Regions from separate parts of the Arthrobacter paludis genome, predicted to be linked through region 1. Evidence: riboswitches for the same ligand, from Rfam matches in the RefSeq annotation. Region 1 holds a riboswitch; the other holds the start of a gene.

Region 1 (4,476 bases):
CCCGCCCCGGGCAAGGCGAACGCCAACGCACAGAACCTCCTGTTACGGAAAGACCGTGACCGCTTAGCCCAAAGGAGGTGGGTTCACATGCGTGCTTACGAACTGATGGTGCTGATCGACCCCGAGGTCGACGAGCGTACCGTCGACCCGACGCTCAACAAGTTCCTCGAGGTCGTCCGCAAGGACGGCGGGAGCATCGACAACGTCGACATCTGGGGTCGCCGCCGCCTGGCCTACGAGATCAAGAAGAAGTCCGAGGCGATCTACGCCGTCGTCAACTTCACCGCGACTCCGGCCACGTCCGCGGAGCTGGACCGCCAGCTGAACCTCAACGAGACGATCCTGCGCACCAAGATCACCCGTCCCGAGGACCAGAAGGTTTCCGCGAAGTAGTTCCCGCGGTTCCGCACCCGTAGTAACCGACGCCAGGAGGCACCATGGCAGGCGAGACCGTCATCACGATCATCGGCAACCTCACCGCTGATCCCGAGCTCCGCTTCACGCCCTCGGGCGCGGCGGTGGCGAACTTCACCATCGCCTCCACGCCGCGGACCTTCGACCGCCAGACGAACGAGTGGAAGGACGGCGAAACGCTGTTCCTTCGCTCCTCCGTGTGGCGCGAGGCCGCGGAGAACGTCGCCGAGACGCTGACCAAGGGCATGCGCGTCATCGCCCAGGGCCGGCTGAAGTCGCGTTCCTACGAAACCAAGGAAGGCGAGCGCCGCACCGTCAACGAGCTCGAGGTCGACGAGATCGGCCCGTCGTTGCGGTACGCGTCCGCGAAGGTGACCCGCGCCCAGCGCTCCGGCGGTGGCGGCGGCGGGTTCGGCGGCGGAAACTCCGGCTTCGGCGGGGGCAACGCCGGGTTCGGCGGCCAGCAGCAGTCCGGCGGCTTCGGCGGGGGCAACCCCGGCCAGGGCGGCCAGGGCGGCGGCTGGAACCAGCCCGCGGACGATCCGTGGTCCTCGTCGGCCGGCAGCAACGCCGGCTGGGGCAACAGCTCCGGCGACGACGAACCGCCTTTCTAGAAACAACCAACATCCACCATCCCGCAGACCCGGTCTGCGGGCTCCAACCATAGAGGAGCTCCACGATGGCTAAGGCTGAACTCCGTAAGCCCAAACCAAAGTCCAACCCCCTGAAGGCCGCTGACATCAAGGTCATCGACTACAAGGACGTCACCCTGCTGCGCAAGTTCATCTCGGACCGCGGCAAGATCCGTGCCCGCCGCGTCACGGGTGTCTCCGTCCAGGAGCAGCGCAAGATCGCCCTGGCGATCAAGAACGCGCGCGAGGTTGCCCTGCTGCCCTACTCCGGCGCTGGCCGCGGCTAAGGAAAGAGGGAACACACCATGGCTAAGCTCATTCTGACCCACGAAGTGACCGGACTCGGCACCGCCGGCGACGTCGTCGAGGTGAAGGGCGGCTACGCCCGCAACTACCTCCTGCCGCGCGGCTTCGCCATCACCTGGAGCAAGGGTGGCGAGAAGCAGGTCGAGGACATCCGCAACGCCCGCGCGGCGCGCGCCGTCGCGTCCCTCGAGGACGCGCAGGCGCTGGCGGCCAAGCTCGGCTCGCAGCCGGTGAAGATCCAGGTCAAGGCCGGCGAGGCCGGCCGCCTGTTCGGCACCGTCAAGCAGTCCGACGTGGCCGCGGCCGTTGAGGCCGCCGGCCTCGGCTCCATCGACAAGCGCATGGTCGAGATGCCCGAGCACGTCAAGTCGCTGGGCAACTACCAGGCCACCGTGCGCCTGCACGAGGACGTCTCCGCCACGGTCGACCTGCAGGTCGTCGCCGCGAAGAAGAAGTAACCACCGCGGCCGCCGCGCCGCACGGCCCACCGCCTCCGGCGGTCCGGGCCACCCCGAGGGGGCCCCGCCTGTCCAGGCGGGGCCCCCTCGCGTCTTGCGAAATGTTGCGGGCCCCCTTTGACGGCCCCTGTGGGGGCCCGTAGCGTGGAGAACGAATCAAGAGAGCCAACGACAAGCCCTGGCTGGTTGGCCGGCAACCCTCTACCGGTAGTGGGGTGCTCCAGGTGACGATTCGGCCTCCGGGAGCCCCCGGACGGCAAGTACCGCACCCGCGGTCCGCTTTGGTGGTACGCGGTGTGCCCAACGCGAAGGACGCACCATGCCGCTCTCCCAGGACCTCAGCCCGTTGGCCCTCCGCAGCTCGTTCGCCCGCTACCCCTCCGGCATCGCCGCGCTCTGCGCGATCGTGGACGGGGAGCCGCAGGGCATCGTCGCGTCCTCCTTCACCGTGGGGGTCTCCCTCGAGCCGCCGCTGGTGATGTTCGCGGTCCAGAACACGTCCCGCACGTGGCCGCTCGTCCGCCAGGCGGGGCGCATCGGGGTCTCGATCCTCTCCGAGCAGCACGACGGCGTGTGCCGCCAGATCGCCTCCCGGGACGGCGACCGCTTCGCCGGCCTCAAGCTCGATTCCACGGACGAGGGCGCGCTCTTCCTGCAGGACGCCTCGCTGTGGCTGGACTGCTCCGTCGAGAACGAGGTCCCCGCCGGCGACCACACGGTGGTGCTGCTGCGCGTCCACGGGCATTCCACCCTCGACGGCGCCGAGGCGCCGCTGGTCTTCCACGACTCCGGGTTCCACACGCTGCGCCGCGACGCCCTGGTCTAGGTTCGTCGAGGCCTCCGGGCCAACCCCCCGTGGAGGGCCGCCTCCGGCCCTTGGAGCACGCCGACGAGAGCCGGGTTCCCCGCACGGGGGAGAAGCCCACCGCGCACATCTCGCCGGCGCGCGTGGTCGCGTCCGGGAACCGGCAGCGCCCGGAGCCGACGCTGCCCTGCCCCCACGTCACCGGGGTGCGCCCGTCGGGTCCCCGATGCGCCGCAGCGACGCCTCGGCGTCCGCGCGTCCGGTGCCGTTGGCCACGGCCGCATCGATCGCCCGGGGGATCGGCGGCCCCGGGACGGGTCTTGGGCCCGCGCCTGCGGAATGTATGCCGGGGCGCAGGCGGATGCCCGGTCCCCGACGCGGGCGGGACCACGGCCACACGCTCCGCATCCGAACGCCGGCGGCGGGCCGCCGGAGGACCCGCCCTCCCCGCCACGTGGACCCGCGCTTGTGGAAAACCGCGGTGGGGCCGTGGATAAACCGCTGGACTAGACCGGATTCGACGGGTTTTCCACGGACCATCCGCGCCACGCCCGACACCCATAGAGTTCCAATCCACAACAGTGGAAACAAGAAACGCCTAGTCAAACGGCGATTATCTCGAAAAATAGTTCTCAATCCACAGGTTCTTCCCCAAGCTGTGCACACAACACGCCGTAATGCCCACAGCTCATCCACACCTCCTGTGGATAACTCGCTTGGCGATCCCCGGGGGCGGGCCTATGGTTGCGGGGTTCCCCCACTATCCACAGGCCCGCCGAATCCACGGCCGGGGCACCGGACCGCCCGCCGGCGGTGCCGGCTGGGATACTGGTGGGGTGCCGGTGCGGCCGCGACGCGGCCGCCGGCTCAGCGGGAAGGGGATACGGTGTCGCTGACGCAGACGGAATCGGGGGCCAGCGCCAGGGAGTCGGACTTCGGGCGCACGCCCCCGCAGGACCTCGTCGCCGAGCAAAGCGTGCTCGGCGGCATGATGCTGTCGAAGGACGCCATCGCCGACTGCGTCGAGGCGCTGCGGGGGGTCGACTTCTACCGGCCGGCGCACGAGTCGATCTTCGAAGCCATCATCGACCTCTACGGCCGCGGCGAGCCCGCGGACGCCGTGACGGTCTCCGACCTGCTGACCAAGCGCGGCGAAATCACCCGCGTGGGCGGGCCGGCCTACCTGCACACGCTGATCCAGTCCGTCCCGACGGCCGCGAACGCCGGCTTCTACGCGGAAATCGTCCGCGAGCGCGCCGTGCTGCGCCGCCTGGTCGAGGCCGGGACGAAGATCGTGCAGATGGGCTACTCGCAGGACGGCGAGGTCGACGCCATCGTCAACGACGCGCAGGCCGAGATCTTCAAGGTCGCCGAGCGCCGCACGGCGGAGGACTACGTGCCCCTCCGGGACATCATCGAGGGCACGGTCGACGAGATCGAGTCGGCGGGCAGCCGCGGCGAGGGCATGATCGGGGTCCCGACCGGCTTCTACGAGTTCGACGAGCTCACCCAGGGCCTGCAGGGCGGCCAGATGATCGTCATCGCGGCCCGTCCGGCCATGGGCAAGTCGACCTTCGCACTCGACTGGGCCCGCTCGGCGGCGATCAAGCACAACCAGACGACGGTGTTCTTCTCCCTCGAGATGGGCCGGAACGAGATCGCCATGCGCCTGCTCTCGGCGGAGGCGAGCATCGGCCTCCAGGACCTCCGCAAGGGCACGGTCAAGGACGAGCAGTGGGGGAAGATCGCTACCACGATGGGCCGGCTCAACGACGCGCCCCTCTACATCGACGACTCGCCCAACATGTCCCTGATGGAGATCCGGGCGAAGTGCCGCCGCCTGAAGCAGAAGCACGACCTC
Region 2 (4,476 bases), on a different contig from region 1:
GCTGATCGTCCCGTCGATCGCCTACGGGGTGCGCCTGAAGAAGATCACCGGCACGCAGTCGGTGGTCGAGATGATGGGCCAGTCCGTCAGGGACGCCGCATCGTTCATCGTCGTCGCGTTCATCCTGGCGCAGTTCCTGGCCCTGTTCTCCTGGAGCGGGCTGGCGTCGTGGGTCGCCGTCAACGGGGCGCGCCTGCTGGAGGACGCCGACTTCACGGGCTACGGGGCCATCGTGGCGTTCGTCGTCGTCGTCTCAATCCTGAACCTGGTCATCGCGTCCGGATCCTCGCTGTGGACGCTCATGGCCGCGGTGTTCATCCCGATGTTCGGGCTGATCGGGTACGAGGCCGGCTTCGTCCAGGCCGTGTTCCGGGTGGGCGACTCCGCCACGCAGGCCCTGACCCCGCTCAACCCGTACCTGGTGATCATCCTCGCGTACCTGCGCCGGTACGAGCCGGACGCGGGCCTGGGCTCGCTGATCGGGCGGATGCTGCCGTTCACCGCCGTGTTCTGGGTGCTCTGGCTCGGCGTCCTCACGGTCTTCTTCCTCACCGGGACCGGCACCGGGCCCGGGATGGACATCTACACCGGCTAGAACACCACCACGGGCTTCAGTGTCGCCCCGCTGGCGCTGTCCTCGAACGCCCTGTTGATCTCGGCGACGGGATACTGCTTCACGAGCCGGTCGAACGGGAAGAGGCCGGCCCGGTGCAGGCCGATCAGCCGGGGGATGAACAGCGGCGGGTTGGAGTCGCCCTCGATGACCATGCTGATCGTCTGCCCGGAGAGCAGCTGGGTGCCGACGTCGATGGTCGCCTCGGTGCCGAGCGCGCTCGCGCCGACCAGGGCGGCGTGCCCGAGCGTGCCCATCGAGTCGGTCATGGTGCGGAAGACGGCGGCGACGCCGGTGGTGTCCACGGCGTACTGCGCCCCGCCGCCGGTGGCCTCCCGGATCTGGTCGATCTGGTCGTCGGCGCGCCCGTCGACGGTGTGGGTGGCGCCGAGCTCCTTGGCCAGTTCCAGCCGGGAGGGGACGACGTCGACGGCGACGATGGTGGTCGCGTTGGCGACGCGGGCGGCCATGACCGCGGCGAGCCCGACGGCGCCGGCGCCGAAGACGACGACGTTGGACCCGGCCTCCGGCCGGAGCACGTTCAGGACCGCGCCGGCGCCGGTCTGGATGCCGCAGCCCAGCGGGCCGAGCAGCTCGAGCGGGGCGTCGTCGTCGACCTTCACCACGCTGCGGCGGGCGACGTTCGCGGCCGAGGCGAACGCGGACTGGCCGAAGAAGTGCGAGGAGACGGGGGCGCCGCCGTCGCGCGAGAACGCAGCCGTCCCGTCGGCGCGGCGGCCGGCGAAGTTGTGGTCGTAGAACGCGGCGCAGTAGGCGGGGTGCCCGTCGCGGCAGAACCGGCAGGCGCCGCAGCTGTTGAAGCTGAGCACCACCTTGTCCCCGGGGGCGAGGTCCGCGACCCCGTCGCCGACCGCCTCGACGGTGCCCGCGCCCTCGTGGCCCAGGACGGCGGGCAGGGGAGTGGGGTACCACTGGTCGCGGACGATCGCGTCCGTGTGGCAGACCCCGCAGGCGGCGAGGCGCACCCGCACCTCGCCGGGTCGGGGGTCGTCGAGTTCGAGTTCGGCGAGCTCGAACGGGGCCTTCGGGGCGGTGGCGAGGGCGGCGGTGACCTGCATGGTGGGCTCCTTGCGCTTCGGGATGTGGTGCGGCCCACCCTAGGCGGCTGCGCCGCGGAGGCGAAGGGTGTGTCGCCGCCTGGCCGGGCCAAGCGCGGCGCTGGCCGCCCATGACCGTTCATGACGTCCCCGGGTGCGGCCCGGGCGCGTGCCCGGATACGCTTTGGGAGGAATCACGAGCGCCAACGCTGCAGAACCCTGGTTCGTTGGCCGGCAACCCTCCGACCCGTGTGGGGTGCCCCAGGTGATGATTCGGCCCGCGCCACCCGGTGGCGGGCAAGACCGGTAGCGCCCGCCCTCCCGGGGCCCGGGCGCGCCCCGAGCCGAACGAGGTCCGCATGTCCGCACCCCCGTCCGCCCCGCCCGTCCGCGTCCGCGACAAGCGCCGCGTGCTCCTCAGCGCGTTCGTCGGCACCACCATCGAGTGGTACGACTTCTATCTCTACGGCACGGCCGCCGCGCTGATCTTCAACGTCCAGTTCTTCCCGCAGGCCAGCGAAGTCGCCGGAATCATCGCGTCCTTCGCGACCCTCGCCGTCGGCTTCCTGGCCCGCCCGCTCGGCGGGATCGTCGCCGGCCGGCTCGGCGACCGGATCGGCCGCAAGGCCCTCCTCGTGGCGTCGCTGCTGCTCATGGGCCTGTCCTCGACGCTGATCGGGCTGCTGCCCACGTTCGCGTCCATCGGCTGGTACGCCGTCGTCGGCCTCGTGCTGCTGCGCCTGCTGCAGGGCCTGTCCACGGGCGCCGAGTGGGGCGGCTCCGCCCTGCTCTCCGTGGAGCACGCGCCCCGCACCCTGCGCGGCTTCTTCGGCTCGTTCACGCAGGTCGGCTCCTCGGCCGGGATGCTCCTGGCGACCGGCGCGTTCTTCGTCACGCAGAACGCCCTGACCGCGGAGCAGTTCGAGTCCTTCGGCTGGCGCATCCCGTTCCTGGCCTCCGCGGTGCTCGTCGCCGTCGGCCTGTGGATCCGCCTCGGGGTGGAGGACGCCCCCGAGTTCCAGGCCCTCAAGGCCAGCGGCGAGACCGCGCGCACGCCGGTCCGCGACGTCGTGCTCCACCACCGCCGCGCCCTGCTGGTGACCATCGGCCTGCGCCTGGCCCAGCCGGCGCTGTTCTCCACGATCACCGTCTACATGCTCACCTACCTCAAGGACGTGCGGGAGAACTCGACGGCCGGCGTCGTCGCCGTGATGGTCGCCAGCGCCATCGGCCTGGCCTCGGGCCCGCTGTGGGGCCTGGCCTCCGACCGGTTCGGCCGGCGCCGCATCGCCGTCGCCGCCGCGGTGGGCATCGGCGTGTTCGTGTGGCCGTTCTTCGCCTTCCTCGGGGCCGGCCCGCTGGCCCTGTTGCCGCTGGTCGTCATCCTCGGCCTGAACGTCCTTCACGACGCGATCTACGGGCCGCAGGCCGCCTGGTTCGCCGAGCAGTTCCCGCTGCGCGTGCGCTACACCGGGGTGTCCATGGGCTACCAGCTCGGCACGGTGGTGTCCGGCGGGCTGACCCCCGTGATCGCCGCGTCCCTGTTCGCCGCCGGCGGCCGGACCCCGTGGCTGGTCTGCGGATACCTCACGCTGCTGGCCGGGCTGTCCCTGGCCGCCGCGCTGGCCGCGAAGGACCCGGCCCAGGCGGCCCGCAGCCGCGAGCGCGCCGGCCTGGGCGCCCACGACGAGTTCGCCGACGGGCCGATCACGGGCGACGGCGGCGTCGCCGTCGCCGTCCCGGCCGGCGCCCCCGAGCCCACCCCCGCGAAGTAGGAGGAACCCGCCCATGCCCCGGCCGCTGCTGCTGAACGCGTTCGAGATGATGGTGCCCGTCCACCAGTCCCCGGGGCTGTGGCGGCACCCGGACTCCGGCGCGGCCGGGTTCGAGCGGCTGGACTACTGGGTGGACCTGGCCCGGGCCCTGGAGGACGGCGGGTTCGACGGGCTGTTCCTCGCGGACGTGCCCGGCCTGTACGACGTGTACGGCGGCGGGCCGGACGCTGCCATCCGCTCCGGAGTCCAGTACCCGCTGCTGGACCCCGTCGTCCCGGTGTCGGCGATGGCGGCCGCGACGCGCCGGCTCGGCTTCGGCATCACCGCGTCCGTCACCTACGAGGCCCCGTACCTGCTGGCCCGGCGGTTCGCGACCTTGGACCACATGACCGGCGGGCGGGTCGCGTGGAACATCGTCACGAGCTACCAGGACTCGGCCGCCCGCAACCTGGGCCTGGCCGGGCAGATCCCGCACGACGAGCGCTACGACCGGGCCGACGAGTTCATGGACGTCGTGTACAAGCTGTGGGAGGGGTCCTTCGAGCCCGGCGCCGTCCGCGCCGACGCGGAGGCCGGCGTGTTCACGGACCCGGGGAAGGTGCACGCGATCGGCCACGAGGGCCGGTACTTCTCCGTCCCCGGCCACGCCCTGGCCCAGCCCGGGCCGCAGGGCACGCCCCTGCTCTTCCAGGCCGGGGCGTCCGCGCGCGGGCAGCGGTTCGCCGTGGACCACGCCGAGGCGATCTTCTTCTCCGGCTCCTCCCCGGCCCTGGTCCGGCGCTGGGTGGACGGGGTCCGAAGCGAGCTCGAGGCGCGCGGCCGGTCAGGGGACGCCATCAGGGTCTTCGCCATGGCCACGGTCGTCGTCGCGGAGACCGACGCGGCCGCGGCCGCCAGGCTCGAGGACTACCGCCGGTACGTGGACCTCGAGGGCGCGCTGGCGCTCTTCGCCGGCTGGACCGGCGTCGACCTCTCCGGTGCCGACCCGGACGCCCCGCTCGAGTACGCCCAGACCGAGGGCAACCAGTCC

Evidence for each region. Region 1 has a riboswitch for S-adenosylmethionine ahead of AC1Q5D_RS13495 (flavin reductase family protein). Riboswitches for the same ligand answer to the same signal wherever they lie in the genome.
Region 2: another riboswitch for S-adenosylmethionine. It lies ahead of AC1Q5D_RS05105 (MFS transporter); the one in region 1 lies ahead of AC1Q5D_RS13495 (flavin reductase family protein).

Annotation. Positions count from the first base shown of each region.
Region 1 covers NZ_JBXAEW010000015.1:67,938-72,413, reverse strand. The annotation lists gene rpsF (30S ribosomal protein S6) at 88-393, shown strand; gene AC1Q5D_RS13510 (single-stranded DNA-binding protein) at 438-1,028, shown strand; gene rpsR (30S ribosomal protein S18) at 1,094-1,333, shown strand; gene rplI (50S ribosomal protein L9) at 1,352-1,810, shown strand; SAM riboswitch class IV at 1,965-2,079, shown strand; gene AC1Q5D_RS13495 (flavin reductase family protein) at 2,130-2,636, shown strand; gene dnaB (replicative DNA helicase) at 3,502-4,476, shown strand, end outside.
Region 2 covers NZ_JBXAEW010000004.1:209,038-213,513, forward strand. The annotation lists gene AC1Q5D_RS05095 (AbgT family transporter) at 1-595, shown strand, start outside; gene AC1Q5D_RS05100 (NAD(P)-dependent alcohol dehydrogenase) at 592-1,692, opposite strand; SAM riboswitch class IV at 1,864-1,981, shown strand; gene AC1Q5D_RS05105 (MFS transporter) at 2,031-3,446, shown strand; gene AC1Q5D_RS05110 (LLM class flavin-dependent oxidoreductase) at 3,460-4,476, shown strand, end outside.